3 regions of the Paenibacillus marinisediminis genome follow, and region 2 is predicted to be linked to each of the others. Evidence: predicted binding sites of a transcription regulator. Region 2 holds the regulator's gene; each other region holds the start of a gene.

Region 1 (10,632 bases), on a different contig from region 2:
GATTGTCCAAAGTGAGGGATATATGGTTGTCAGAGCAGTGGGAGATTACTCATCTGGAATTAGAAGGACGGACCATATATTCTCGTACCATACCTGTTGTCGCGTGGGAGCATGTGGTTGCATGCGGAGAAGAGACCGTTATGCTGAAGAGCCAAGAGCTCGTTCATAAGGTGAAGGGGAACTCGACAGAGCAAGCTCGAACCTTCCTGCAAGGTCCACACCGAATTAAGGAATTGCCAGTCATCACAACTGAAGGAAGCCAGCTTGGAAGAGTGGCAGATGTTTATTTTCAGCCGCAATTGGGCAATACAATAACAGGACTGGAAATAACAGACGGATTGTTGTCCGACCTGTTGGAAGGTAGGATACAATTCGAAGGGACAGGCCTTATGGGGACGGACGCCATTATCGTGACCTGACACGATAGGAACTGAATCACGTCCATGAAGTCTGTTTCGCTAGACGGCAGTTCAAATCTATAGTGGATGGACGGAATGGTGAGAGTATGCGATGTCCGAATTGCAATTCTAAGGATATTGGCAAGATTGGTTCCCATCAGTTTTATTGCTGGGGCTGTTATATTGAATTATCGGTGAACGGTGATAAGATGTCGGTGTTTCAAGTGGAGGAAGATGGAACGTTAAGTTCGTTAGATGATCTCTTCTTCGGCGACGATTGGGCATCTTCTGCGTCTCCTGGGTTTACGGAGTCACAAGCAACATCTTAACAAAATGTTCAATAGGATTAGAATTGGACTGTGTAAGCGCCAATCTCACTCTGCGGAGCGGGATAGGCGCTTTTTTTGTTTTGGCTGTGACATAATACATATTGTGTCGATGGTTTATTGTAGATACTATATATTGTGTTATTAAAGAGGGGGCGGCGATTAGTTTGGGACATAGAACTTCAACGGCATCTGCATTGCATGATGAATCCATGCAGTATATACATAGACCACAGCCTAGAATTAAGAAAGGCTCAGTAACCATGTTCAGCAGTCCTGAACAGGAATTATCAGCCTCATTAGATCGTATTCTGGATGGAACAGATCGCGACCTTATGCGGGAGAATGCGAATGTGGACGGATGTTCTCCAATGGGCATCATGGGGAAAATGGCGAGCGAAAGCTCGCGCTGGTACGCGATCAACCATCTTCTCAGCGATGAAGCACGTCAAGCGATGGAAGCGAATCTATTGTATCCGCATGATCTGGATTTCTACGCAACGGGAACGACGACATGCTGCCAGATTCCGCTCGGTCAATTGCTGCAAAGCGGCTTCAATACGGGACATGGTCATATGCGCGAGCCGCAGGATATTAAGAGTGCATTGGCACTCGCTTCGATCATATTGCAGGCGAATCAGAATCAGCAGCACGGCGGACAAGCATACCCGATGTTCGACTATGATCTGGCGCCTTATGTGGGCAAGACGTTTAACAAGCACTTTGCTTATCTAAGCTCACTTCCGCTTGGCGAGACGTTTGATAGAGAAGCAGAAGCTTGGAGACTTACAGAACGAGATGTATATCAAGCTTGTGAAGCATTTATCCATAACGCGAATTCGATGCATTCACGCGGCGGCGGTCAAGTGCCGTTTATCTCGATCAATTACGGAACGGACACTTCTCGCGAAGGACGACTTCTCATTCGTCAGCTGCTGCTTGCGACGCAGAGCGGATTAGGCAATGGCGAAACGCCGATCTTTCCGATTCAGATCTTCAAGGTCAAGTCCGGGGTTAACTTTGAGCCCAGCGATCCGAACTACGAACTGTACCAGCTTGCGCTTGAAACGACTGCGCAGCGGTTATTTCCAAACTTCGCGTTTCTAGATGCATCGTTCAATGCGCAGTACAATGATGGCACAGCCGAGAGCGAAGCCTGCTACATGGGGTGCCGTACAAGGGTAATGGGCAATGTCAACGGAGCGGAAACGGCTATCGGTCGAGGCAACCTGTCTTTCACTACGCTGAATCTTGTGCGATTAAGCCTGCTGTCCCGTGACACGAATGACTTTATGCAGCGCTTGGATAAGCTGATTGACATCGCGGAGCGTCAATTGCTTGAGCGGATGTCCTATCAGGCATCCAGACGAGCTGGTGACTTCTCCTTCCTCATGCAGCAAGGTGTCTGGAGAGGCAGCAAAGAATTGAAGCCTGATGATACGCTGCATGAGGTGCTGAAGCAGGGGACTTTGAGTATCGGCTTCATCGGCCTAGCAGAAACGCTATTCCAATTAACGGGCAGCCACCATGGTGAATCCGAAGAAGCGCGGCTGCTTGGAATGTACATCGTCAAGCATATGCGTCAGCGGATGGATAAAGCTGCCGCGCGTACAGGACTTAATTTTTCGCTGATTGCTACACCAGCTGAAGGGCTGTCCGGTAAGTTTACGAAGCAGGATCGCGCCGCATTCGGCACCATTCAGGGAGTGACAGACCGGGAATACTATACGAATTCCTTCCATCTGCCGGTATATGCGAATGCGAGAGCTTACGATAAGATCCGCATAGAAGGACCGTTTCATGAGCTGTGCAACGCGGGGCACATCACATATGTGGAGCTCGATGGCAGCGCTCGTTCCAACCCGCAGGCGCTCGATCGAATCGTGCGCGCGATGGCTGCGAGCGGCGTGGGCTACGGCTCAATCAATCATCCGGTTGACCGCTGCCGATGCTGCGGTTATCAAGCGGTGATTGAGGATGCTTGTCCTGCCTGCGGCGCGGACTCCGAGCATATTGAACGGATTCGCCGCATTACAGGTTACTTGGTCGGCAGCATGGATAAGTGGAATTCGGCGAAGCGCGCGGAAGAAGCCGAGCGAGTGAAGCATCAATGAGCCTGCGCGTCATGTCCATCGTCCACGACAGCGTCGTGGACGGCGAAGGACTTCGCTCCGTCGTCTTCTTCAGCGGCTGCCCTCACCAATGCCCAGGCTGCCACAATCCGCAGTCATGGGCATACAGCGCGGGAACGCCCATGAGCGTAGAAGAGGTGGCAGCGGAGCTGTTGTCTAATCCGCTGACCGATGTAACGCTGTCTGGTGGAGAGCCCTTTATGCAGGCCAGGCATGTGAAGCGCTTGGCCCGTATACTGCGTGAGCATGGGCGCCATATATGGGCGTATACAGGCTATACCTTGGAGCAGATACAGCAAATAGGCAATAAAGATATGCTGGACTTGCTCGCGGAGATTGATGTGCTGGTAGACGGACCATTTCAGCTAGAACACAAGTCTCTTGGGCTTGAGTTCCGCGGCAGCAGCAATCAACGAATATGGAGGATGAAGCAGGCGAACCAATCGGGTTAATTTTTCAATAGTTAACATATACTCTACTGTGTGATGCATGTCCGAACGTGGGGTGTGGGATAAAGGTGGAGCGACTATTTAAAAATCGTCTGTTTGTCTATGGTATATATACGCTGCTTGGGCTAGTAATTCTCTATATGCTGTATCTGCTTCGGCCGGTTATCGGCAATGTTTATGACTTTCTGAAGGCGATACTAGCACCGTTTCTTGTTGCAATGATCATAGCATATGTGCTGAACCCGATTGTTACGCTCTTGAATGATCGCAAGGTACCGCGCACGATCGCGGTGCTGCTTATCTATGCGGTGTTCATTATATCGATTACAGTCATTCTGATGAACATTATTCCGATGCTGATCAAGCAGCTTGAGGAATTAAACGCTCAGATGCCGCAGCTTAATGCAAAGGCGGAGGATATCATTGACGGCATTAATCAATCCTCGCTGCTTCCGTCCTCCGTTCGTTCCAGTGTGTATGAGTGGATCTACACGATGGAGGGTCGTTTAGGCATTGCGATGTCCGAATTCATGAACAATATCGGAGCCACGCTGAACTTTCTGTTTATTGCACTGATCGTGCCGTTTCTCATTTTCTATATATTAAAGGACTTTGATGTGTTTGAGCGGTCAGTCATTGCCTATGTGCCGAAGAGTCATCGCAAGTATATGGTCATGATGTTTAAAGATATTGATACAGCGCTCGGCAATTACATACGCGGGCAGTTTATCGTTTGCGTCATTATCGGTGTGCTGGCTTACATCGGTTATACCGTAATTGGCATGCCATATGCGCTTCTGCTGGCTTTATTTGTAGCGATATTCAACATTATCCCTTATCTCGGTCCGTACTTTGGCGCGGCGCCCGCGCTCATTGTGGCGTCCACGATATCCGTTAAGATGATGATCCTCGTTGCAGTTGTCAATACGCTCTGTCAAATACTTGAAGGCAATATTATTTCACCTCAGGTTGTAGGTCGAACGCTGCATATGCATCCGCTCGCCATCATCTTTGCCCTGCTCGTAGGAGGGGAGATCGCGGGAGTAATCGGGTTGATTCTAGCAGTGCCGGTCTTCGCTGCGTTGAAGGTTGTGCTGCAGCATCTGTTTACTTATTACATATGGAGAAAGACGACATAACCATAAGATAAATATTGATTGATGTCGATTCTTTTGATTAACTGTCACCCTTTGTAAAAGGGTGCTTTTTTTATGTCAATCACGCCATATTGGGTAAGGTACTTTTTTCTTAAATTGGAATTAAGAGAGAAACTTATCTCGCCTTCACAGCGTCAGGTGTATATAGAGGAATTGGATTTCATGAATTGAAGGAGGAGCTAAACTTGAAAAAGACGACAGCATTGTTACTAGCCTTTACCCTGATGTTGGAAGCCGCTTCTGCGACGGCGTATGCTGAGGCTGCTGTCAATATGAATGCCAATCATGGCAGGGCGGAGAAAGCACTGAAAGCATCCACCGTTGTTGCATTAGATCCTGATACAGTTAAGCGTGCTCCGGTGCTGGAGGAAATGTACCCGGCTAATGGCGCGACACAAGTAGCGACAGATTCGCTGATCAGCTTTACATTTAGTGAAAATGTCAGTAAAGGCGGGGGCAATCTCGTTATTCGTGACAGCAACGGAAACGTGGTTGAACAAACCGACGTAGGCAGCAAACGAGTATCGGTAGATGGAAGCTATGTGGAGTGGGTGCTGCGCAATAGATTAGAGGCTGGCAAAACGTATAGTGTTCAGTTGGATAATGGAACATTTGTAGGCAAGCGAGGAGAATTCCAAGGACTGTATGATGCGAATCAGTGGAGGTTCACGACTGCTGGTGTGCAGAAGGCTCCTGAGCTGGTAAAGCTCGTTCCGGCCAATGGTGAGACACAAGTAGCGGCTAATGCGGATCTGCAGCTTTATTTTGATGAAGAGGTATGGAAGAACACGGGCGAGATCCTGCTCATTAATGTAACACGCAATACGCTCGAGGAACGGATTCCGATTACTTCTGATCAAGTCACAGGCAGCGGTACGAAGGTCATTAATATCAATCCTAATATTACGTTTAGAAGCGGCGAAGTGTATGGAGTTACTGTTACGGATGATGCGCTCCGAGACGCGGACTATATGGCATACGCAGGCCTAACTAATACCAACGCCTGGAGATTTACGGTGAAGGCTTCCGCGGATACTACCGCACCTGTACTGCAGCAGGCTCGTATGGACACCTCAAAGAAGATTAGACTCGAATATAACGAGAATTTGAGAGAAGGCTCTGTGCCGCCAATCTCTAACTTCCTCGTATACGTAAACGGCGAGGCGCGCGCATTGAAGAGCACCGCAGTTACGGGGAAGGCAGTGGACATCGAGCTTTCGAGCGGTGTTTCTGCTGGTCAGATTGTAATATTATATTATGCACCTCAACCAGGTACACGCATGATTGAAGACAATGATCGCAATGCCGCAGCAGCCATCTCCGGTATTCAGGTGAAAAATGATATGGAGGTTACTGCTCCGAAGGTGACTGACGCAACGTTCTCAGGTGCGCGTGTTACGTTGCAGTTCAATGAGCGGCTGGCGAGCGTATCCTCATCCGCTGATGAGCAGTTTACGGTGTGGGTAGACGGCAAAGAGAAGAGCATTCGCCGCATCGAGCATAGCGGCTCGCAGGTAACGTTAGTCATGAGTGAGTCGATCGCCTCCAATAAGTCGGTGAAGATTGACTATACACCAGGCAAATATCCGCTTCAAAATGAAACAGGCAATCCGCTTCAGGCGTTTCGCGATCGTTATGCGCGCGGCGGCAACGATTCAACAGCGCCCGTGTATCAGAAATCAACCGTTAGCGGCAATAAATTGACGATTCAATATAATGAGGCGCTGAAGACGGACAGCATTCCGCTGCGCAGCCATTATTCCGTGCTCGTCAACAATGCTGCCCGTTATGTGGATAAAGTGGAGATTGTAAACGATTCGGTCGTGCTGACGTTGAATTCCGCGGTAAACAGCTCTGACAGTGTGCTGCTCTCCTATGTTCCTGGTGAGCCGCGGCTTACTGATTTGTCTGGCAATGGAGCGGCAGCTTTCTCATTTGCTGTTGTCGCGAATAGTTCAGACAACACGGTTCCTGTTCTGAAGCAGGGCGTCGTGAAGAATGCGATCATCACGCTCCAGTTCTCGGAGAAGCTGAAGCTGGCTAACAATACTTCTCCGCTCGGAAACTTCTATGTGTTTGTCGATGGCACGAATCGATCGATTACATCGACATCCTTGAATGGAGACACAGTGACATTGACACTTGAATCCGCGGTGAGCTCTGTTGCAAGCGTTAGATTAACGTATGCGCCTGGCAACAATCCGCTGCAGGATGAGAGCGGGAATCGTGTGGAGCTTTTTGCGGACTACGGTTTATCGAACCAGACAGACGGCTCCGTTGGGCTTCCAGCGGATGTAAAGCAAGTGCCGTATGATTGGTTCCTGGAGAACGGCATGTACTACCTGGAGACAGCGGCAGCCAACACGAGCAGCGATCGTTCACGTTTTGGAGAATCGATCAAGAAATATACGCTCCAGGAATCGAAGTTGAAGGAAGCGCTGCGTTACGCCGTGCGCTATGGCAGCAGCAAGCACCTGATGTTTAACGTTCCAACCTCCGAGAAGGCGGCGATGGTAGCTGTTCCGGTCAATGTGCTTGACGATATTCGTCAAGAATCCAGCAATGCTCGTTTCTCGGTACGCTATGGCGATGTACTGTACACGCTGCCGCTTGATACTTTAGATACCCGCGATATCAAGAAAGACTTTAGCTCCAACTCGTCCGTGTATCTGCTTATCCAGCTGGAATCCGCAGGCTCTGTGTCGAAAGGGTCTGAGCTTGTTAGAGAAGTGCGGTCAACAGGCGGTCAGATGAAGGCAGCGCCAGTTGACTTCTACTTATCGGCGTACACCAGCTCAACGAATACGAAGTCGGTAACTGCGAGCTATGAAGCGCGCTTCCGCACTTCGAACAGTCTTGCAGGCGACCGTTCAACCGTTGTCCGTTACGATGAGGGAGCCGACCGCATTCAATATGTGCCAAACACATTGAAGCAGAGCGGCGGCACATCCGTATTCCGCTTGATCAGCAGCGGCAATGATATCTACGCAGCCGCAGAGCGCAAGCGCAGCTTCTCGGATACGAGCTCGCATTGGGCGCGCGCAGCGATCGAAGAGCTTGCTTCGAAGTATATCATCGAGGGCGTATCGAGCGATCGCTTCGCGCCGAATGATAAGCTGACTCGCGGACAGTTCGCTACCTTGCTTGCGCGCTCGTTCGGGCTTCCGGGTGATGCTGACGCTGCTAGCCGCTACCGCGACATCGGTTCATGGCATCCGATGGCAGCGAGCATCGGCGCAGCTACGCGAGCAGGCATTATCAGCGGCTACGAGGACGGATCGTTCCGACCGAACGATAATATCACTCGTGAGCAGATGGCAGTGATGCTGGTGCGCGCTGTGGAAGCAGCCGGTCAGAAGGCGCCTTACGACAGCACGGCATTGTCGAAGTTCAAGGACCGCGGCAGCATCAGCAGCTACGCACGCGAAGCAGTCATTCAAGCTGTATCTGCTGAGTTCATCACTGGTGTGAACGCGAATACGTTCGATCCGAAAGGTGAAGCAACACGCGCCCAAGCGGTCGTTATGCTGAAGAGATTGCTGGAGCATGTTGAATATTTGACAAGGTCCTAATCGAATGATATTATTGGTAAACCTATAATTGATCACTCTTCAAATCGATGAAGAAACCGAGTAGGCTGAAGCCCAGGGCCAGAGAGACGATTCCGTGCGGTTACCCTGTTGATCATTCCTTATAAGGGATGGGATACAGATGCTGCTAGGCTGAGAGAATCATCCCCTTGAAGAACTGCCGAAGGCTAGTTTCAGAGTGTGAATGTACTTCACCGGGTCGTACCCGTTATCAACGCTGAGGCGATCGCCTGGATGCTGCACAGCTGATGATTATTGCTGGCTCGTATCTGATTAGGTGATAACTAGGGTGGTACCGCGATTATAATCGTCCCTGTATATACAGGGGCGATTTATTTTTATATAGGGGTATTACGAGGAATTTCGTAATAATTCTACATTCAGGAGGCTCTTAATACATGAAAGCTAGTGATATTCGCGCAAAGTGGTTAGCATTTTTCGAAAGCAAGGCTCATCATCTGGAGCCGAGCGCATCTCTTGTTCCGCATAACGATCCTTCCTTGCTTTGGATCAATGCGGGTATGGCTCCGTTGAAGCCGTATTTTGACGGACGCGTGAAGCCGGACAATCCGCGTATTGCCAACTCACAGAAGTGTATCCGTACGAACGACATCGAGAATGTCGGCAAGACACGCCGCCACCATACGTTCTTCGAGATGCTCGGGAATTTCTCGATCGGAGACTACTTTAAGGAAGAAGTTATTACATGGGCTTGGGAGTTTCTCACTAGCAAGGAATGGATCGGCTTTGATCCGAACCGCTTGTATGTGACGGTATTCCCTGAAGACGAAGAAGCTTATCGCTACTGGAATGAGAAGATCGGCATTCCTGCTGACCACATCATTAAGACGGAAGATAACTTCTGGGATATCGGTGAGGGTCCTTGCGGTCCTTGTACGGAGATCTTCTACGATCGCGGCGAGTCCTATGGTGACCCTGACGATCCAGAGAACTATCCAAGCGGCGAGAATGAGCGATACTTGGAAGTATGGAACCTAGTATTTTCACAGTTCAATCACAATAAGGACGGCAGCTACACACCGCTTCCGAATAAGAATATCGATACAGGCGCTGGTCTGGAGCGCTTCGCTTCCATCCTGCAGGATGTGGATTCGAACTTCGATACTGACATTTTCATGCCGATTATTGAAGCTACGAGCCGTATCGCAGGTGTGAAATACAAAGAGAAGGAAGAGTGGGACGTCGCATTCAAGGTTATCGCTGACCACATCCGCACAGTGGTGTTTGCGGCAGGCGACGGGGTTCTGCCATCCAATGAAGGCCGTGGCTACGTCATTCGCCGTTTGCTGCGCCGCGCGGTGCGTTACGGCAAGATGCTCGGCATTGAGCGTCCATTTATGGTGGAGCTCGTGAAGACTGTGGGCGACGTGATGGGCTCGTACTATCCAGAAGTTGTAGAGAAGCGCGAATTCATCGAGAAGGTCGTTAAGAACGAAGAAGAGCGTTTCCATGAGACGCTGACAGATGGATTGGCTATCCTGTCCCAGATGGCAGAGTCTGCGAAGCAAGAGGGCCATACGCAGATTAATGGCGCTGAGGCATTTAAGCTTTACGATACCTACGGCTTCCCGTTCGATCTGACAGAAGAATATGCAGCTGAGCATGGATTGACTGTAGATCGCGATGGCTTCGATCGCGCGATGGAAGAGCAGCGTGAACGCGCTCGTTCCGCACGTCAGGAATCGGAGAGCATGAAGGTTCAAGGCGGACCGCTTGCAGAATTGACGGATAAGAGCGAGTTCGTCGGATACGATGAATTGAATGTGACGAACGCTAAAGTTGTTGCGATTATCGTTGACGATGCGCTTGTAGATTCCGCTGAAGCAGGGCAGACAGCTCAGATCATACTCGACCGCACTCCGTTCTATGCTGAGAGCGGTGGTCAAGTAAGTGACAATGGATCCTTGCATACCGCAGATATGAAGGCTGAAGTAACGAATGTGAAGAAAGCGCCTCATGGTCAGCATGTGCATGCCGTTCAAGTTGAGTCAGGTGTAATCACTGTAGGAACGACAGTTCAAGCTGCTGTTAACCGCGCAGAGCGCGAGGATCTTGTGAAGAACCATACAGCGACACATCTGATGCATCGCGCGTTGAAGGATGTGCTCGGTGAGCATGTTAATCAAGCGGGATCTCTCGTAGAGCCGGATCGTTTGCGCTTTGACTTCACCCAGTTGGGCAGCATTCAGCCTGAAGAGCTTCAAGACATCGAGCGTCGTGTCAACGAGCAGATCTGGAAGGGAACACAGGTTAAGATTGAACAGAAGAATATCGATGAAGCCAAGGCAATGGGCGCTATGGCGTTGTTCGGCGAGAAGTACGGCGATGTTGTGCGCGTCGTTCAAGTCGGATCGTACAGCATCGAGCTGTGCGGCGGCTGTCACGTCAGCAATACGTCCGAGATTGGACTGTTCAAGATTGTCAGCGAGAGCGGAATCGGATCTGGTGTGCGAAGAATTGAAGCCGTAACGGGTCGTCATGCGTATCAATATATGGAGAGCCAATTGGAAGTGCTTAAGCAGGCAGCAGCTTTGCTTAAATCCAACGTTAATGATGTGC
Region 2 (10,632 bases):
AGGAAGCTTTCCTGCACGACATGGACATCCATACGAAGACAGCGATGGATGTGTTCGGCGTGGAGGCTTCTCAAGTAGACAGCAACATGCGCCGCCAAGCGAAGGCCGTCAACTTCGGTATCGTTTACGGAATCAGCGATTATGGCTTGTCGCAGAACCTGAACATTACGCGCAAGGATGCGGCGCAGTTTATTGAGCAGTACTTTGCCGCGTTCCAAGGGGTGCGGAAGTTCATGGACGATATCGTGAAGCAAGCGCGCCACGACGGCTTCGTCAAGACGCTGCTGGAACGCAGACGCTATTTGCCGGAGATCACGGCATCTAACTTCAACCTGCGTTCCTTCGCGGAACGTACGGCGATGAACACGCCGATTCAAGGTACAGCAGCGGATATAATCAAGCTCGCCATGGTGAAGATGGATGCGAAACTGAAGGAACTGAACCTGAAGAGCCGAATGCTGCTGCAGGTACACGATGAATTGGTGTTCGAGGTTCCTGCGGATGAAGTAGAACAGATGAAGCGACTCGTGCCGGAAGTGATGGAGCAGGCGCTAACGTTAGCTGTTCCACTCAAAGCGGATGTGAGTGTTGGTACGAACTGGTACGAGGCGAAGTAATATTCAACCAATCCGCCCATCCATTGCGGCAATACGTTATAATGAACAGCAAGAGTTAATAGTGGATGTTGAGGTGAATAAGTATGCCGGAATTGCCGGAAGTAGAAACCGTGAAGCGAACGCTGAACACGTTAGTAGCGGGCAAGCGAATTGAGCGCGTCACTGTCACGCTGCCACGAATCATTCAGCGTCCGGTTGAAATAGAATCATTCTGTGCCGCTCTCGAAGGACATACGATTGAACAGGTAGAGCGGCGCGGCAAGTTTTTGAAGATTATGCTGGATGGACTCGTGCTCGTATCCCATCTTCGAATGGAAGGACGCTATGGCGTCTATGCTGCGGATGAGCCAGTAGAGAAGCACACACATGTTATTTTTCACTTTGAAGATCAAACTGAGCTAAGATATAAGGATGTTCGCCAATTCGGCACGATGCATCTGTTCAAGACTGGCGATGAGCTGGTGCTGCCGCCGCTTAACAAGCTTGGCCTTGAGCCGCTATCGGCAGACTTTACGAAGGAGAAGCTTCGCGAAGCGTTGAAGAGTCGCCGAAGCTTCATTAAGCCCGTATTGCTCAATCAGCATATAATTGTGGGACTTGGCAATATATATGTAGATGAAGCGTTGTTCCGATCTGGCATTCATCCATTGACACCTGCTGATCAGTTAACGGAAGAGCAGGTAGACAAGCTGTATGATGCTATTCGGTTCACTTTGCATGATGCCGTCGAGGTTGGCGGCTCTTCCATCAAGTCTTATGTGAATGGACAAGGCGAGATGGGGATGTTTCAGCACCAATTGCAGGTGTACGGGCGTCAGAATCAGCCTTGTTCAGCCTGCGGAAGCATGATTGAGAAGACGGTTGTTGGAGGCCGCGGCACCCATACTTGTCCGATATGTCAGCCTAGACCGTAACAAGTTGCACCTATTTCCCGATCCGCCCATATGATAACGACATCTAATGAGTCTTGAAAGCGTGCTGTCAGGATTCAATGCGGGAGGGGAATGGAGTCGATGATTCCGGTTGTATCGATGATTGTGTTGGCATTTGCGTTAAGTCTGGACAGCTTTGGTGTCGGTATGACCTATGGTATTCGCCGTATGAGAATGCCATGGATATCCGTTCTAGTTATTGCATTCTGTTCAGGACTTGTCCTGTACTTATCCATGCAAGTTGGAAGCTGGTTGATGACATGGATATCGCCTGCTTTCGCAAGCAGATGCGGGGCGTTGATCTTGATCGGAATCGGGCTGCTGGCTATTGTTCAGTTCGTGCGATCTTCGTCTGGTGAAGAGTTGGAAAAAGGCGATGCAGCTGAGGCCGCTGACTCTTGTGACACTGCGGTTGATATGGATCCGACGCCAGTGCTTCAAGTTCAATTGAGACGCTTAGGAATTATTGTTCAGATTCTGCGAACGCCAGCCGCCGCCGATATCGACCGTTCGGGAACGATTAGCGCTTCCGAAGCGGCGTGGCTTGGAGCGGCGCTTTCATTAGATGCCTTCGGAGCTGGCATTGGCGCGGCAATGATCGGTTATCCGCCGCTATGGACGGCATCGTTCATTGCTATATTCAGCGGTGCTTTTCTTAAGCTGGGTCTTAAGCTTGGAACGGTGTTTGCAGCGAGATGGAGCTGGATGAGGAAACTATCCTTTCTTCCAGGTTGTGTACTAGTGTTAATGGGTATTCTGAAACTGCTGTAAGCTTAGATGAGGTGAGACGATGAAGCTCGGATTGACCGGAGGAATCGCTTCCGGAAAGAGTACGGTGTCTGCTATGTTCGTGAGCGAAGGTGCGCTCCTCATTGATGCGGATCAGATTGCCAGGGAGATCGTGCTTCCTGGCAGTCCGGCCCTGACACTCATTGCAGAGCGATTCGGTGAGGACATGCTGCTGCAAGACGGTTCCCTTAATCGGAAGCGGCTGGGAGAAGTCGTATTTCGAGATGAACAAGAGCGTAAGGCTTTAGAACAGATTACACATCCTGCTATTCGCAAGAGAATGCTTGCTCTGATGGATCAATATGCAGTTGAACAGCCGGACAAGCTGGTCATTGCAGATATTCCGCTGTTGTATGAGTCTGGAATGGAAGGCATGTTCGATGCTGTGATCGTTGTATACGTACCGCGTGCTGTCCAGTTGAAACGATTAATGGAGCGGGATGGATTAACGGTAGAGCAAGCAGAACAGCGTCTTCATGCGCAGATGGATATTGAGGATAAACGGACGAAGGCGGATTATGTTATTCAGAATGAGACGGATGTGGAAATAACTCGCCAGCAAGTGCAGCAATTGATTAGACGACTGAAGAATGAAAAGGTAAAGTTATGAGCAATGTAAAAAATAAATTACTGCGTAAGCGGTATTTACTTGTGCTGCTCGTGGGATTATTATTTATCCTCTTTGTGCAATCGCAATGGCTGGGAAAGTGGATGTATCCCATACCATATGAGGATACGATCAGGGAGAATGCGGAAGCCTATCAGGTGGATCCATTTTTAGTTGCATCTGTAATACGGGTAGAGTCGAACTATCGACCTGGACAGGAATCAAGAAAAGGTGCGATAGGGATGATGCAGCTGATGCCTGACACGGCAACCTGGATTATGGGGCAGATGAAGGTGAAGGATCAGTGGACGTTAGAACAGCTGAAGTACGAGGCTGAACCTAATATCATGCTTGGAACGTGGTACCTGAATTCATTAATCAAACAATTCGATAATAATTGGATCGCTGCTGTCGCTGCATATAACGCAGGACCCGGCAATGTGAGCCAGTGGCTGCGAGACGATGTCTGGGATGGGCGGCTGGAAACGGCAAGTCAACAAATACCATTTAACGAAACCCGGTTGTATGTTCAACGCGTGTTCCATTATTATGATAAATATAAAAAAGCCTATGAATAGTAGCAACGGACAAGCAGCTTGCGCCGCTTAGTCCGCTGCTATGCCTATACTTTATTTGTATTGACCTGCAAGTTGTTGTTCTGCCATTTGGACAAGACGTTTTGTGATGTAACCACCGATCGATCCTGTATCACGTGTCGCCATGTTTCCATAGTAGCCATCTTGTGGGATAGCAATACCGAGTTCTTGTGCGATCTCGAACTTCATTTGCTCGAGTGCGCCAGTTGCTTGAGGAACAACCAAGTTGTTGCTGGAACGGTTCTGGCTCATAATCTATTCACCTCCTTGCCGTTTGTAATTGTATTTTGCGCAAAGTTTCGAAGTTCATTACAGGTAAGGTCTGGGATTTCTTGGCGAATAGTATTGGATTGACTGCGTGTACATGCAAGAAGTAACCGTATATATGTTTATGAAAGGAGGACACCCGCGATGAAATGCCCATATTGCGACCACTTTGGCACTAAGGTTCTGGATTCAAGGCCAGCCAATGATAACAAGTCCATTCGTCGTCGTCGTGAATGTGAAGAGTGCAGCCGACGATTTACGACGTTTGAGATGGTGGAGGAAACACCTCTTATCGTGATTAAGAAGGACGGAAGCAGAGAAGAGTTCAGCCGTGAGAAGTTGCTGCGAGGTCTAATTCGCGCCTGTGAGAAGCGTCCGGTATCTGTGGAAAGGCTTGAAGCAATTGTGTCTGAGGTAGAGAGGCAATTGAGAACAACTGCGCAAGCGGAAGTTGAGAGCCGAAATATTGGTGAATTAGTGATGGAGCAGCTGTATCCTGTAGATGAAGTGGCGTATGTCCGTTTTGCATCGGTGTACCGTCAGTTTAAAGACATTAACATGTTTATGAAGGAATTGACAGGGCTGTTGTCCAAGCATCCTCTATCCGATATGAATAAGCAATAATGATGCAAGAAGCTTGTCTGCTGCCTGGGAAGGGCTGCGGGTTGGCTTCTTTTGCTGATCATCAAGTCGGGCTGAAATCGCGAGTTGTCGGAGCGTAATTTAGGGTAAGGCGAAGAAGTGATATTTGTGTGGCTGGTGTTGTAAACGCTTAACCAGAGTGCTATAATGAATTCAAGCAGAAGACGTGAAAGTAATAACCAGCACATCTTCTGTAGAAGCAAGATACGGGCGGTAGGCTTATAGTAGTTATACGAGAACAGGAAGGAGATCTATAATTCAGGTTGTAGAACAGAACTTCTTGAAGTAAAGTATAGCAGTGAGCAGTATTACATCCGCAAGCAGTAGCATATGGAAGCGAATGGGTTATATGTTGAAGTGCAAGAGCAACACTCTTAAGCACGTGCCTTTCATTCAAGCAATGAAGCCAACCGCCCAATATCTTTACGATTAAAGCTCTCCTGATGGAGGGCTTATTTATTTGAAGTTGTGGGTGGACAATGTGCGCTGAAGGACTGAAATGCTCTATATGTTATTTTTACAATTCAATATTGCAAACGCTTACATAAAGTGGTATTATAAAGTTAAGCAGAAGAGGAGAAAGTGATAACAAGCAAGGCTTCTGCGGTAGCAAGAAAAGGGCGGGAGGCTTCAAATAGTTATACAACTTCAAGAAGAGGAACTGTAGCTTTAAGTTCTAACTAATCTTCTGGCAAGTGAGTATAACGGCAAGCACAATTGAATAGGCAAGAATGGATCACCTCCCTGAATTGGAAAATGAGTTTAAGTGCATCGCAACGCTCATAGGCACGCGCCTTTCTTCCAAGTAATAAGCCAACCGCCCATTTCCTTATGAAACAAGGCTCTCCCACTGGAGGGCTTTTATGTTGTTCATTGGCTTGCTGTAAGGTGTTAAATATCATTAAGTCAATTTTTTCTTGTGTTCATTTTAAGATGGTGCTATACTAGTAAGGCAGTTTACGAACAGTATAATCTATGCTGAATGTTATTCTGTGGGGCCATAGCTCAGCTGGGAGAGCGCTTCGCTGGCAGCGAAGAGGTCAGGGGTTCGATCCCCCTTGGTTCCACCAACTTTACCTCTACCTTACATCATGGATCGTTAGCTCAGTTGGTAGAGCACGTGACTCTTAATCATGTGGTCCAGGGTTCGAGTCCCTGACGGTCCACCATATCGAACTTAGAGACGACAGAGATGTCGTCTTTTTTTGTTATCCGATGAGATGCAGATGAAGGATGTCTAAAGGTGTTTCTGGTGAAATTTCCTATTGGAGGTCGCGATTGGTATGGAGGATAAGATCGTTATCATTACAGGAGCTAACTCAGGGATTGGGAAAGCAGTGGCACTAAGATTCGCGATCGAAGGATATCGAGTTATTATGGCATGCCGCAATATGAGAATTAGTGTAGCTGTGCAGCAAGATATCATTCAGGCATCGAACAATGCGAAAGTAGATCTATTAGAACTGGACGTATCTTCTTTTGATTCTATCCGTACTTTCTGCTCAAAGGTTAAAGACGCATATCCACACATAGACATCCTCATCCATAATGCCGCTTACTTAAATCACGGTGAAAAAGAGTATAAACTTAGCCCCGAACATATCGAATTATCATTTGCTACGAATACATTCGGACCCTATCTATTGACTAATCTATTAGCAGATCATCTAGAACTGTCTCAAGATCCAAGAGTGCTCAACGCATGCACGACCAACATCAAGAATTTCTTCGATCCGAAAAGGACAATCGACTTCGATAACTTGCGAGGTGAATTCCGGAATTCGAGGCCTTATAGCGCTTATAAGATGTACGGTGATTCGAAAATGGCGTTGTTGATCTTAACCTTCAAGATGGCGGAGCAATATAAGGATCGAGGGATTAAAGTCAATGCTCTGCAGATAAACCGTGTCAAATTATCCAAAGAAACGATTAACAAGATGAGTCCATGGTGGAGAGTGCTTGCAATGGCTCAGAATCTTACGAATCCTTTACCGTCTGGAATGGCGGACAATTACTTTCAGATCTGTACCTCCGATCAATTCCGCGATGTTACAGGGCAATTAATCAATCATAAACGAGAGATTGTACAGCCATCCATTAGTGAGGCAGGCTTTACGCAATTGAAAAATATATTCGGCTCGGGGTCTTACCCTCAGTATGCGACCAATAGTGATAACGTCGAAAAAATATGGAGAATGTGCAACGAGTTGATTAAGGGTTAGTTATTGATGCACATGTGCAATCAAGTGGAATGTATAGCTTGTGAGACTCTGCTCAGCCGGTAGAGCGCTTTGCTGGCAGCGAAGAGGTCAGGGGTTCGATCGCCCATAGTTCCACCAAAACGAATTTTAACCACGTCATCGGACGTGGTTTTTTTGTTGTGGTAGAGCCCCTAGGGGGCGAACCCTGGGGTTCAGTCCGCGCGGAGGAAGTGAAAGAGTTAGCTTCGGAGAATATACTTCAAATGTAGGAGCACGGCGTCTAAGTATAGAGCTGTCGTAGGTTATCATGTATATTATTTATACTCTTTAGCTTTAGTAAAGCTCATTAGTAGAAAATAAACTATTTTTGTCGAAATATAAAAGAAAATAAAGGGAAAAGTAGGACAAATGAAGAAGTATCTCTAGAATGAAATACCGATCAGCGCTACTTGCTTTAAAATATCGTTTTCCATCTTAAGACGTTGATTTTCTATTCGTAACGCAATGAGTTCATTCTCCTCTGCAGAACGATTATCTTTCTCTGAGAAAGATCCTAACTGTTGGTATTGTTTGATCCAACGATCTAATGCAGAGGGACTCAATTCGTATTCTTCAACAATAATAGCTCTAGATTTTCCATTCTCGAATAACTGAACCATCTGTCTCTTAAAATCATCTGTAAATGTACGTCTTTGTCTTGGCATAGTAGATCCGCTCCTTGTAGTTTTGTACTAATTCTACTAGCGAATAGAGGTTTTCTATAGGAATGTATTTTTTGTTGTATAGACTTTTGGATGAAATTGTATAGTGGAGAGTAGGAGATGGTGGAAATGGCTGAATTTTCGAATAAAGTTGCGATCGTAACGGGGGCCGGAAGCGGAATTGGCAAGGCGATCGCCGAGTCCTTGGCGAAAGAAGGCGCACGCGTTGTCGTATGCGGACGGGATGTGGAGAAGTTGCGACAGGTCGTCGAAGGGATAGAGCGAGATGGAGGCACGGCGTTCTTCGTGCAAGCGGACCAGCTCCTTCCTACCGCGCCGGATATGATCGTAGAGCAGACCGTCAAGACATGGGGCAGAATCGATATCATCATCAACAACGCTGCCCTGGTGTGCAACAAGCCGATCGAAGCAGTCACGCACGAGGACTGGGACCGCCTCTTCGCGGTTAACGTAAAGTCTGTTTTTTTTCTAATTCAGAAGGCTCTGCCGAATTTGAAGGAAACGCGCGGTTCGATCGTCAACATCAGCTCGTTAAACAGCCAGAAAAATATCGCTGGCAATTTCGTTTACGATTCGCTCAAGGCCGCGCTCAATCATCTGACGACAGGACTTGCGCTCGATTTGAAAGATACCGGCATTCGCTGCAACGCCTTGCTTCCGGCGGGCATTGCGACGCCATTGCTAAACGAATGGTTTAAACAGTTGATTGAAGATCCCGCCGAGGCCGAAAAGGTTGCCGAATCCGAGAAACTAAGGGCGGATGTGGGATCGCCGCAGCAGGTGGCGGATGCAGCTTTGTATTTATGCAGCGAGAAGGCTTCATGGGTCAACGGGGCGCTTATTCCGCTGCATGGTGGCTTTCAGCTCGGTTAATCCAAGGAAGGAGAACGGCACAATGACTTTATCTCATCTATCGCTTGCGCATGTCCACGCCTCGGAACGGATGGTTACTCCGCAGTGGGCTTTGCAGGAGCAACAGCTTTTTGAAACGTTGAACAAGGCGGCTAAAGAGTTCGTCGAACGGTATACTCATCCCGACGGCTCGTTGATTTGGTTCGAGCAATGGCCGGGTATGGATGGATCCGACGACCCCTATGAAGGATTTATGAACTTGGCCCTGCTTTATGTACTGGGGGGGAGCAGCGAACTGCACGAGGTGTCCCGCAGAATATGGGATGGCATCACTTGGCAGTGGACGGAATACGGACAAGTGCACCGGGAATTCGACGCTTATTACGACTGGATGCATCATGGCGAAGGATATTTGTATTTGTATTTCCTCGGGTTGGCGGGACCAGCCACGCTTAAAGACCGCCAGCGAGCGAAAAACTTCGCGGCCATGTACACTGGAGACGATCCGGATGCGCCGAACTATGATAAAGAGCTTAAGCTGATTCGGTCGCCGCTGACTGGCAGCCGCGGCCCCCGCTTTGTAGTGACGGAAGAAGATTGGAGTACGCACCGAGGCATCCTCGACGATTATTTGGCTCCGTACGAAGATATTCCCGGTGTGAATTTCGAGAGCGGCAAGTGTGCCTGGTCCAATGATGTAGTATACAAACACTTGATCGAGATGATGAATGATCGGATGAACCGCGGCGACGTGCCGCTGAATTTGAACGCGACGAGTTTGATTACGCACGCCTTCATGTTTTCCGGAGATGAAAGCATGAAAAAATGGGTGATCGAATACGTAGAGGTGTGGAAGGAAAGGGCGCGGTTAAACGGCGGCATCATTCCCGACAATGTCGGACTGTCCGGACAGATCGGGGAATACAACGACGGCAAATGGTGGGGAGGCTACTACGGTTGGCGCTGGCCGCATGGTTTTATGACGATCATCGAGCCGATCACGAATGCGTGCATGAACACGGTATTACTGTCCGGAGACATGAACGGGCTCGATCTGGCAAGGGAGCAGCTTGATCGCAATTGGGAGCTGCGCAAAGAGCATGAAGGGAAGCAGGTCGTCCCGTATAAGCATTTCGATAGCGGCTGGACGGATTACCGTGAGGCGCAGTCGAGATACCCGATCTATTTATGGATGACGTCGATGGCTGATGAAGACTTGGAACGTATCGAACGCATTCCCAAAGACCACGATTGGAACGAAGTAATCGTGCCCGCATTCTCCGGCAGAGACCCGAAGACTGGTAGGGAAACGAAACACTACATCGGTAATACGCAGCCGTGGTACCAGTACATCCGCGGACTGAATCCGGATTACCCGCAGCGAATTCTGAGCGCCAATTACGAATTGATCGGCAATCAGCTCGCCAAGATGCGTGCACCGGAAGGCGATCCGCACGGTTGGACCGAACATTTCAACGAAGGCATTTATTCCGCTATTCATATATGGCAGGAGATGTGTCCGCTCTATTTCGAAGGGCTCGTACAATTAACGCTGGGCGGGCCAATGCATATCTCGCATGGTGGTCTGCAACATGGTCGCGTGCGCTATTTCGACGCAGCCGAGAGGAGACCGGGATTGCCTCCGGGAGTATCTGCCTTGGTGGAGAAGCTCACATCGGATTCGGTAACGGTACATTTGTTCAACACAAGTCTTTTCGATGATCGGGAGTTAGTCGTGCAAGCTGGCGTATTCGGAGAACATCAGTTTATCGCTGGAGAAATCGTCGATGCTTCCGGTCAAGTGACTGGAACGCTCCCGATCGAGGGGAAATGGCTTCACGTATCGCTGCCATCGGGAACCGGTATCGTCTTGCGGCTTACCATGGAACGGTATGTCCATGCTCCATCATACGATATGCCTTGGCCGAGTGAAGAGAAGGTTAGCGTCATTCGGGGACGGATCGATTCATGAAGGCTTCGGGACTGGCTATGCGGGCGGGTGGGGAGAGATAGGAAACACCCAATCCCGTATGGTGAGCGAGCGATTGAAAAGGAGTGGGGGACTTGGCAGCAAACGTGATAACGGAAGTGAGAGTAGCGCAGCTTCATCCGGATCAAGTTGAACGGTACGAACAACTTCATCGCGAAATTCCCGCTGGGAACGAGAAGCATATGCGGGAGGCGGGCATCGTGTCTTTGCGCATTTTTCGCGAGGGGCTTGTCTTGTTTATGATCGTTGAGTCCGATTCTTCATTAGCGCTTCCCGATCGAATCGTTGATCAACGGTTGGAAGAAGAGTGGCATCGTCTTACCGGCGAGTGCTTTTCGAAAACATGGCAGGTTGCCTCCGAGGTTTATCGACTTCATCGTTGATCTTTCAAGGGATGTGCAAGGCGAAGCCCGAACC
Region 3 (10,632 bases), on a different contig from region 2:
TTAGCCGTTGATTGTCTGCGAATTCACTTCCGATAATGACGCCGATCGAACCTCTCCCGGCAGCATCTTTTACTACTAGCTCTCCCATGCGTTTGCCTGCTTCCTTATTATTAGTTCCAACGTAAGCAAGCCGCCGGCTCTCCGGCGCATCCGCATCTACGGTGATCACGGGAATACCAAGATCGATGGCCTGGTTGATCAGTTGAATGTATTGCTGGTCCTTGATCCCCTGCACGAGAATAGCATCCGGCTTCGCAGCAATCGCCTTTTTCAGAAGCCTCGTTTGTTCGGAAGGGTTAATGCGAATCGGACCCATGTAATCGATCTCCATCCCATACTGCTCTGCCGCTTCTTTTGCTCCTTGTTCTACCATTCTCCAGAACGGATTGTCTAACTCCTGAGCAATCAGTACAACGTGTTTCGATGGTGTATTCTCGACTCCGCTCTGATTCATTTCCTGGACCAAATGATCGATTTTCAACGTGGAAGATACAAACTGGAATAAAAAATAGCAGAAAACAAGAAGTATGCTAACTAGCCCTAAAGTCCAACTTTTATGTTTCACGGAGTACCTCCGAGGTGTTTGAGAAAGTCTCAGCATGCAAGCAAAGTATAGCCAATTATATCAAGGAGTAAACGCTATTGGAAGTTCATAATCGAGCTTGTACGCGCATTCATCATCCTTGATAAAAATAATGGGGCTGTCCTAAAAGCCATCTTCCTCATGTCTTTTGGGACAACCCTTCTTTGTTACTACATCAATCAGGAACCGCTTACCTATTCGATGAGACTGGATCAGCGGTTTTTTGTCCGATAGCACATACGGTGGCAGCAAGGCCGGATGACCCGTGCTTGAACGGACACAGGGGCCGCTATTTCATGATTTCGGGGTATTTTTTGAGGTCTTACGGACTCAGATGACGCTATTTGCTTCAAAACTAGCACTAAACTGCTTATTCTGGACAAATAACGGCTCTACGGTCCGCTAGCATGGCGAATTAGTGGTGTTTGCTGCAAATAGCGGCTCGTGTGTCCGCTCCCGCACCTGGTAGAAAAAATCTACTTTTGGGACAGCCCCATTGATTATTAATTCAATTTGGAATTTCACATGTGATATTTATTGGTAACTTTCAGCCTGCACATTATACATTTCAGCATACATTCCGTCTAATTCCATCAGTTGTTCGTGAGTACCTTCATCAATGATTAATTCTTGATGAAGGAGATATATCCGATCTGCATCTTTCGTAGTAGACAAACGATGCGATATCATAATGACTGTTTTATCTTTTGCTGATTCCATGAGATTGTGGTGCATTTCATATTCACTTATTGGATCTAGTGCAGTTGAAGGTTCATCTAGTATCGCGATCCCATAATCTTTATAATAGATTCGCGATAATGCATTTTCTGGATAATAGTAAAACTTTCATCTGTTTTCGCAAAGTATGTTGCTATTGAAAAATGATGCTTCTTTAGTTGGTTGATTGTAACCTATGCAAAGAGGATCGTGGAAATATTTGTAGAATATTGCTGTTAATGAAAGTAAATAATTGAAATCTTAAAAAGGAAGTGTCTCTATGAATAGACATAGTATTTATATTGTATCTGGCATTATAATCGTACTTATAAGCACACCTTTAGCATATGATTTAGTTCGTATTGTATATCGAAATAAAAACTTAACAGGTGAATATGTCCCGATTTTAAATGGGTTTATACACTCGTTAATGTTAATAGGTGTACTGTTATTTGTTTATGGATTAGTAGTCTATATAAAAGATAAAAAATAGGCTGAATTAATTAAATTAATCTTTTGAAAATAAGCGTATTCGAAATTTACTCTGATACGCTTATTTATTTGATGAAAAACAACAATATATTTAAACAGCGCCAATTAAATGAGATTCCAGCATTGTTTTTCAACATATACGCATATCCATCTCTGATAAAAATAATGGGGCTAAGCAATTAATCATAATTGCTTAGCCCCATTTATTATTAATTCAAGTTGGAATTTCACATTTCATAATAGGCAACTATCGCCTACTCGCTTAACTGCACTTACTGTATCCGCAATTTGCGCAAGTCTTGCATCCTTCCACGTTCAGGAGCGCTGCCGCGCCGCAGGATGGGCACAGGTCGCGCGATTGCACTTCGCCCTTCATCGCGATATTCGCAGGCGCGATGGCCGCTGCAATCGGTGCAGGCTCGATGATGTGATGATCGTGGTCGCCATGCTCAGCAAGGTGAGTCTCAAGCGCCTTCGCTACGGCATCCGCGATGGATTCCACGCGGTTCGCGCCGAAGCCGATCGCGCCGGTGCCGCCAATACCCTTAAGGTGCTTGATCAAGAGCTCAACCTTGTTGCCATGATCTCCATAGCGCAGGAACAAGGAGCATACGCGGCCGAGCGCTTCCGCCATTGCAAATACATCAGAACCAGCCTTACCAACGTTGAGGAAGATCTCAGCTGGTGTGTGATCATAATCGTTAATCGTAATATAAGCCATGCCGAATGGCGTATTGATCTTATAGGTTGCCCCGCGGAGCACTTGCGGACGGCGCAAGTAGCTGCTGCCATGGCCAGTCGGTGCTGGCACAGCTGGAGCTGCTGGAGCTGGTGCAGCAGCAACTGCTGCTTCAGCCTTGCCTTGCTCTGCTGCTTCTTCCTTCTTCTCGTCCTTGTTCTCCGTCGTCAACACTTGTACATCGCGGCTGCCGTCACGATAGATCGTTACCCCTTTACAGCCCAGATCGAATGCCAGCTCATACAAGCGCTTCGTATCTTCAACTGTGAAGTCATTCGGGCAGTTCGCTGTCTTCGAGATCGAGCTATCGACCCAGCGTTGGATCGCAGCTTGCGCGCGGATATGATCCTCAGCGGACAAGCTCATCGCAGTCACGAAGTAATCCGGCAGTTCTTCACCTGGGTGCGCGTCAAGCCATTCTTGCGCAATCGGCACAAACTGCTCATCGAAGCCTAGACGGCTCTGACGGTAGAACTTAAATGCGAAGTAAGGCTCGATGCCGGTTGAAGTTCCAACCATCGTTCCTGTGGAACCTGTAGGCGCCTGTGTAATTACGGTTACGTTACGCATACCTTGAGCGCGGATAGCTTCACCCACTTCAGGGTATGTCTCTACGATATTTTTCATAAAGCCGCTCTGCAGGAACTTCTCATCGTCAAACGCCTTGAAGGAGCCCTTCTCAGCAGCGATCTCAGAAGATGCCAGGTAAGATTCACGAGCGATAAAGCCATATAATTTATCAAGGAATTCTAATGATTCCGGGCTTCCGTATCGAATATTAAGCTTAATCATCAATTCAGCAAGACCCATCGATCCGAGACCGACACGGCGTTCTGTTTGTTGATTTTGTTTATTTTCTTCAAAATGATATGGAGTCTTGTCGATTACATTATCTAAGAAGCGCACCGAGTAGCGCGTAACTTTCGCGAGTTCATCCCATGCCACATCTTGATTCTCTTCATCATAGAACTTAGATAGATTAAGAGCAGACAGGTTGCAAACGCCCCAGCCTGGAAGTCCTTGCTCACCACATGGGTTCGTGCAAATGATCGGGTTGAAATACCAGCTGTTCGACATCTGATTGTAGTATTCCATAAACACAACGCCCGGCTCAGCCGATTTCCAAGCGGATTCAATGATAATATTCCAGATCTCGCGAGCTTTAACTGTACGATAATGGATAACTTCCTTACCCATCTGCTTCCACTTATCGAGGTCGCCGTCCCACAGCTCATCGTACTCTGGATCTGTCGTATCCGGGAACACAAAGTCCCAATCCAGATCTTCTTTTACAGCCTTCATAAAGGCGTTGCTGACGCACACAGACAAGTTCGCATTCGTTACTTGTCCCATCGTCTGCTTAACCGTGATGAAGTCCATCACGTCCGGATGCCAATCGTTCATCATCAGCATGAGCGCGCCGCGTCTGCTGCCGCCCTGCTCTATTAAGCCAGTTGTATAGCTAAACAACCCACCCCAGGATACAGCACCGCTGGAAGAGCCGTTAACACCCTTTACAATCGCTCTGCGCGGACGCAAAGATGACAGGTTGATACCAACGCCGCCGCCGCGAGCCATAATTTCAGTCATCTCAGACAAGGTCTGCATAATGCCGCCACGGCTGTCCTTAGGTGAAGGAATAACGTAGCAGTTGAACAAAGTCAACTCTTCGCTTGCTCCTGCTCCAGCAGCAATACGGCCGCCAGGTACGAGCTTCCAATCATCCAGCACATAGCGGAATTTCTCTGTCCATTCGAGCTGCTTCTCTGCGGTTGTTTCTACTGATGCCATCGCGGAGGCTAAGCGGTCCCACATTTCTTCTGGCGTTTTCTCGATCGTAAGGGTCAATTTTTCAGTTGTGGACTGCACGATATCACCACTGCGCAGCTTGACGGATACATCCCGTCCATTTCTTGCTACAACTTCCCCAACTTCCTTCGCAGGAAACTTCGGATCGTCTTTCGTCAATACCAGTACAACATCTCCAACCTTAGTATTGTTTGTATCCGCATCTTTCCAAGCGTAACGATCTAGAAATATTTTTTCGCTTAAACCTTCCAAACGTTGTTTACGCACCGTTTTCAAAGAAAACAACCTCCCGATTCATTTAATTCGACAACTCGCACACAGTGCTTATTTAACACTAATGTATGTAAACACCACAATATATAGTGTGCGAAAATCATTTTACTATACTAGATATAGAAACTCTAATGGTTAATCGTGTAATTTCATCGAAGAACTGCTCAAGATTCAGGTCAAGCTATTATTTTCTCTATGAATCTCGTTATTTTAACACATTGGCAATTTGACACATCGTTAGAATAGCTGTTCTGTTTTGAAAGTCCTATATAGAGCTGTGTATAGACCCGTCCAACATTCCCCAAACTACATATACACTGTACATCCATGTGGAGGGAGGTCCGTAACGTGAATCATAACACAACTAACAATTTTACCGATGAGCGCATCCCCTTCCAGTTTGACCGCAATTGGCTCGAAGAGATGCAGGCCCGTATCGACCGCAATGGCCCCTGGGACGATTGGACATTGTTCCAGCTTGCCTATGAAGCGGAGCAAGCCAAAGTCATTCACCGCTTCGACGAACTTCAGTGCTTAACCCATCTCAGCCAAGTAGAGCCGCTTCCCCATCAATTAGAAACCGCGCAGAAGGTTCTGCATGAAATGCGCGGCCGCGCGATATTGGCGGATGAGGTTGGCCTTGGAAAGACGATAGAAGCAGGCCTCGTCGTCAAGGAATATATGATCCGCGGGCTCGTCAAACGAGCGCTTATTCTCGTTCCGGCTTCACTTGTACTGCAATGGGTACGTGAGCTGAATCATAAATTCGGCATTCCCGCCATCGCGCAGAAGAAGGCATACCAGTGGCAATCAGACATCGTGGTAGCCTCTATGGATACGGCAAAGCGCGAACCGCACCGCTCCATCCTGTTGGAGCAGGAGTACGACATGTTAATTATTGACGAAGCTCACAAATTAAAAAATCGCAAGACGACGAACTATCAATTCATTACTCAGCTGCGAAAAAAGTACTGCTTGCTGCTTACCGCCACTCCTGTACAGAATGACATGAATGAGCTGTACAATCTCATCACCCTGCTCAAGCCTGGACAGCTTGGCGGACAAGGAGATTTCAGCGCCAACTTCGTTGCGGAGAAGCGCGTGCCTAAGAACGAATCCGACCTGCAGCATGAGCTGTCCAAGATCATGATCCGCAATCGGCGCGGCGAAGGCGGCGTTCATTTTACCAAACGCATCGTGAAAAATATTCCGCTAACGCTGTCGCCGGAGGAACTGGCCCTATACCAAGGGGTAACTTCCTTCATCCGCGACCAATATCGAACGGGCGGCGCAGATGTAGGCAGCGCCTTCTCACTCATTACGCTGCAGCGTGAAGTATGCTCCAGCCGAGATGCTGTATTCCTCACACTTGTCAACCTAGCGAAGAAGCTGCCTGAGGATTCACCCATCCGCGATCGGATCTGGGATCTGGTTGACCTAATAAAGAGCATCACGGCGAATACGAAAGCAGAAGCCGCAATCGAGCTGATCCGCGATATGAACGAGAAAGTGATTCTATTTACCGAGTATCGCGCGACACAAGAGTACCTGCTGCAATATTTTCGCAAGCATGGTCTCGTAGCGGTTCCTTATCGCGGCGGTATGAATCGCGGCAAGAAGGATTGGATGATGGACCTGTTCCGCGGACGCGCTCAAGTGATGATCGCCACAGAGGCAGGCGGAGAAGGCATCAATCTTCAATTCTGCCACCATATGATAAACTTTGATCTGCCGTGGAATCCGATGCGAGTGGAACAGCGTATAGGACGCGTTCACCGACTCGGTCAGACCCAAGACGTCAAGATCTACAACTTGTCTACGCAAGGAACAATCGAAGAACATATTCTAAATCTGCTGCACGAAAAAATCAATATGTTTGAAATGGTAATTGGTAGATTGGATATGATTCTGGAGCGATTCGAGCAGCAGGACAGCTTCGAGAAGAGCCTTTCCCGCATCCTGCTCGAAGCGGACAACGAGGACGACATTCAGACTCAGCTGCACTCGCTGGGACATTCCTTGAATTCCATACGGAATGAGCTTCATGAAGAGGTGAACGCGGAAGAGGGCGACAACGCCCTGCAGGCGTTCATCAATCGATTCGGATCTCAAGCAGAAGCGTAACGACTGCGGCAGTGCCACCAGCCGCAATAATGAGGAGGCAGCACAGCATGAACACCGAGCAGGTCACGAGCTTCGTGATGCGCTATCTAGAAGCAACGGGGTGTCACATTATCGAGAAAACGCCCGTCTACGTCACCGTCAAGCTCTCTGAGCAGGCGGATCGGGCCCTGACCAATCGCCCGTATTACTGGGGCTTTGTGGACCGTACCGGAGCAGAAGCGGAAACGATGCGTTTCACCTTCGTATTTGAGCCTGCAGCCATGCCTGTAGAGCGCGGGCCGGTCAGCTATGTCACATCACCCGCCGCGGCTCCTCCAATGCCGCCACAAGCCGTACAAGCCGCTCAGACGACTGATCAGGAGTCACCTGTTCAAGATGCGCCGCCCGACTCTATTCTGCATCGTTACTTCGGGGTGGCTCCTGCATTTACGGGAGGGGGCGGCGGCATCGGACGCATACCTCGGGAAGATGTCAATTATGGAAGCCGGCGCTTGGACCAGCTGATGCAGGCCGCTCGCGAGCACGGACGCTTCCACATGCTGTTTGACCAACAAGCATCTACAGGCTCTCCTGAGTCCGCTGCGCGCGGTACACGGCTGTCTAAAGCATACGAGCCATGGCTGCTGATCAATCTTAAGCTTGAATTTGCCTGCGACTTGAAACGTGAGGAGATCCATTCCTTCGGCATCTCATGTGTCTCCGGTCGAGTGCTCGAACGCTTCATGGAACGGTTGACGCATCGTGAGCTGACTCCTAAGCTGCCGCCGCATGTCCATACGATGACGTGGCGGTATTCGATCGAACAGCTCGTGGATATCGTCGAACAAGCGGTCAGAATCCAGATCGAGCCTTATGATATTGATTGGGCAATTGACGCAAGTGAGCGATTGGAGGACGAAATGGCGAGGTTAGCCTCCTACTACGAGCCGCTGCTGGAACAAGAACAAGAACAAGGACAAGGACAGGAACAAAAAAAGCCGGCACCCGCTTCTACAGGAAAACGCACACAAGCGATTAATAACGAACCAACGTCAACTGAGGACGAACCGGAAGCTGTCAAGCCGTCTCAACTTACGCTGCGAGAGCAATATGAAATGCGGCAGAAGGAGATTCGCTGGCAATTTGAACCGCGAATTGTCGTTCAGCTGATTAACTCGGCTATCGTTCATCTTCCCTTTGGAGATGAAATGCTTACTACATAAGGGGGAAGAACCAGCTCGAATCCTGTTGTTATCGTGTGTTATGAGCAATTGCGCCACATTACGGCAAAAATAGAATGAATATTTTGTTCCTCTCATCCCCTAAAGTGACAGTCTTTTATAGGCTTGTCCCATACAATGAGTGAAATGGATTATTTCGGGACATACCTATATTAAAATGTCAGTTGAGGTAGAGGTGAGATAGAAATGAACCGCTCAAAATGGATGAAGCCGCTAATTCAAATCGTCTCGGCAGCCGTGTTAACTTCAACGCTGTCTGCCGGGATCTCCTTTCTGATCATTGCAGGAAACGACTCCTGGAAACAATCGCACAAGCCTTCGCATGCCTCGATGTCTGCGCAAGTATCCAACAATAAGCTCGATATCGTTCTAGCAAGCGCGCCAGTCCGTCCGAAATCCTCAGCAACGAGCAGCATCCAGCAAGCCGTAAAGGATGCGATCCAAGCTCTATCCCAGCATGAGCCCTTTACTTCATGGAAATATGCAAACACTAGCATTCAGCCGCTCGGTCCAGGCACCCACGGTTGGATTATTCACATCACGTCGCAGAAGAACAAATCACTTGGTTATTTGATCATCCACGCGACGGAAAACGGCGATTATTCTCTTACGGAATATGGTACAGGCGAGAACTATCCTTTCGCGCAGCATACGTTGGACAACGCTTTAGCTTCTTTAGACCTGAACGATCAGAAGTCGGTCATCATTACTCCATATTACGTTCAGCCATTGTTAACGGTATGGAAGCTAGAGCATGAGTCAGACGTACAATGGATAGAAGCCCAATCAGGCGAGGTGCTGCCGACACAGAACGATCAATGGATGAAGATGGCTCCTTTTGTTACAGCCAAGCTCAGCACGAGCGGCGGCATGACCACAGATCATGTTCTATTTCAGACTGAAGACTGTTCACTTACAGCGCAAGCGCCTTCCAAGCTTCAGTCATTCGATCCTTATGATCAGATTGGTTGGATGGATGAAACACGCAGGGTCGAAGGTGAAACCGCTCAGCGATTGCTGAAGCAATGGCAGCCCTTTAAGGGTTCGAAGCAGCTCGTATACGTTCAGCGCGTAGAAAGCAGCGGCACATTCGACACGGCGATGAACTTCCCATACGCGGTTGTAGGCGATCAAGTCTGGAAGGATTCCAGTAAGAGCGCCGCCGAAGCTAATATTCGATACATCGCCGTACAGCCAACAGGCGAAGCGAGTGTGCGTTATGTATCCGAAAAGAGTATTCTACAGCAAGGATATCTGTCTCCAGTTCGCCCACTCGTTCCATAGCTTCCTATGTCACCTTCAACAGCATTGCAACATAAAAAATCGCCCTCCATTAACCTGCGCTTTGCTGCGCGGCATGATGCTGGGCGATTTTCTTGTTCTCGTTTACGTCATTTTGGTCCATTTTCGATTGCGCATTCGGTCAGTGATCCGTACGATTACATGCTTCATAGGCTTGCCAGCTTGTCCAATCCGTCCAGCCGTCATCTTCATGCTTAATGGCATTACTCCAAACCAGCGAACAGACCACTGTTCCTTTTTGCGCACCTTTTGTTCTTTGCGAGCTTCCTTTGGTGTTTCCATATATGTGACTACTTGCTCAGTAATGTATTTAATCAAATCATCACGTTTGCTCTTGCTCATCATGCACACCTCACATTTATTGATTTACTACTATTGTGAACGACCGTCCGCCCTTTTAAACACGTTTCCAGTAAACCGATAGCATGTCGAATGCTTGGGTTGTACAGGCTATTATTGAAGTCAGTATCGGAAATGAGGTGCGATCCATGAAGATGCACAGATCATTAATCCTTCTAATGATATGCCTGTGCTTGATGGATATTGGATTGCTTCCAGCTGCAGCTGCAGCAGAACCGGCTCAACTGGAGCAACAACACAGTAGCGGTCCGCCAAATTCAGACACCCAACTGTTCCCTGCCCCACTCGTATTAATTGATGCAGGGCACGGCGGCATCGATGGTGGAACCAGCTACCAGGATGTATTAGAAAAACACATCAACTTGGCTATAAGTCAGAAGCTGTATTTGCTTCTTAAGAGCAAGGGTATTCCCGCGGTGTTGAATCGAACAGGCGATTATGCACTAAGCGATGATAATCGCTGGTCTGCTTCGCGTTCACGGCATCTCCGAGATCTTGCTCAACGGTATCAGTTGAGTAAAGAATTGCCGGTAAGTATATATGTCAGCATCCACGTCAATTGGAACAAAAATAAGAACTCCCGCGGTGCAGTCGTGCTGCAACAGGAAGAGGGACGCAGCCATTTGCTAGCCACTACGATCCAGCAACATCTTAATGCCTTGTATGGCAAGCGAGCTGCTCATGCAGTGGAAATAGGCAATACCTACTATTTGCTGCGGAAAGTGAAGCAGCCCGCTGTCATTGTCGAAACTGGCTTTATTAGCAATTCGATCGACCGTGAGCTGCTGACTTCCTCGCGCGGACAAGCTGCAATTGCACAGCGAATCTGTGACGCATTAGAGCATTACCTGCTGTTATATCATTGAGTGTACAATGGAGGCGGCGGATTGTCCTTCAATTCAGATACGCGAACGAACTGAATATGCTGCTGGGCGGAAGGAATGACACGATGCAGCACCGCCGAAGTATTAGCGCCGCCTACTCCTACATGGCCGATAACGACAAATGGATTC

What was found. Region 2 encodes NrdR, which represses ribonucleotide reductase genes. Its sites were predicted from a motif close to AACACNATATATNGTGTT; they were not measured.
Region 1: the regulator NrdR is predicted to act here: its motif matches at 850-867, upstream of ACXX53_RS09630 (anaerobic ribonucleoside triphosphate reductase).
Region 3: the regulator NrdR is predicted to act here: its motif matches at 4,690-4,707, upstream of ACXX53_RS15810 (adenosylcobalamin-dependent ribonucleoside-diphosphate reductase).

Annotation. Positions count from the first base shown of each region.
Region 1 covers NZ_JBTGUH010000003.1:46,134-56,765, forward strand. Annotated here, with positions in the region: gene ACXX53_RS09620 (PRC-barrel domain-containing protein) at 1-419, shown strand, start outside; gene ACXX53_RS09625 (hypothetical protein) at 506-727, shown strand; gene ACXX53_RS09630 (anaerobic ribonucleoside triphosphate reductase) at 988-2,838, shown strand; gene nrdG (anaerobic ribonucleoside-triphosphate reductase activating protein) at 2,841-3,308, shown strand; gene ACXX53_RS09640 (AI-2E family transporter) at 3,374-4,444, shown strand; gene ACXX53_RS09645 (SwmB domain-containing protein) at 4,648-8,034, shown strand; gene alaS (alanine--tRNA ligase) at 8,451-10,632, shown strand, end outside.
Region 2 covers NZ_JBTGUH010000001.1:321,128-331,759, reverse strand. Annotated here, with positions in the region: gene polA (DNA polymerase I) at 1-617, shown strand, start outside; gene mutM (DNA-formamidopyrimidine glycosylase) at 701-1,531, shown strand; gene ytaF (sporulation membrane protein YtaF) at 1,622-2,320, shown strand; gene coaE (dephospho-CoA kinase) at 2,340-2,948, shown strand; gene ACXX53_RS01580 (lytic transglycosylase domain-containing protein) at 2,945-3,523, shown strand; gene ACXX53_RS01575 (small, acid-soluble spore protein, alpha/beta type) at 3,575-3,793, opposite strand; gene nrdR (transcriptional regulator NrdR) at 3,953-4,432, shown strand; tRNA gene ACXX53_RS01565 (tRNA-Ala) at 5,445-5,520, shown strand; tRNA gene ACXX53_RS01560 (tRNA-Lys) at 5,544-5,619, shown strand; gene ACXX53_RS01555 (SDR family NAD(P)-dependent oxidoreductase) at 5,734-6,672, shown strand; tRNA gene ACXX53_RS01550 (tRNA-Ala) at 6,715-6,789, shown strand; partial or broken gene ACXX53_RS01545 (transposase) at 7,104-7,355, opposite strand; gene ACXX53_RS01540 (SDR family NAD(P)-dependent oxidoreductase) at 7,482-8,246, shown strand; gene ACXX53_RS01535 (hypothetical protein) at 8,269-10,197, shown strand; gene ACXX53_RS01530 (L-rhamnose mutarotase) at 10,290-10,598, shown strand.
Region 3 covers NZ_JBTGUH010000007.1:8,613-19,244, reverse strand. Annotated here, with positions in the region: gene ACXX53_RS15820 (substrate-binding domain-containing protein) at 1-481, opposite strand, end outside; gene ACXX53_RS15815 (hypothetical protein) at 1,118-1,303, opposite strand; gene ACXX53_RS15810 (adenosylcobalamin-dependent ribonucleoside-diphosphate reductase) at 2,055-4,616, opposite strand; gene ACXX53_RS15805 (DEAD/DEAH box helicase) at 5,037-6,737, shown strand; gene ACXX53_RS15800 (YqhG family protein) at 6,785-7,939, shown strand; gene ACXX53_RS15795 (hypothetical protein) at 8,144-9,241, shown strand; gene ACXX53_RS15790 (YqzE family protein) at 9,344-9,601, opposite strand; gene ACXX53_RS15785 (N-acetylmuramoyl-L-alanine amidase family protein) at 9,748-10,485, shown strand; gene ACXX53_RS15780 (divergent polysaccharide deacetylase family protein) at 10,479-10,632, opposite strand, start outside.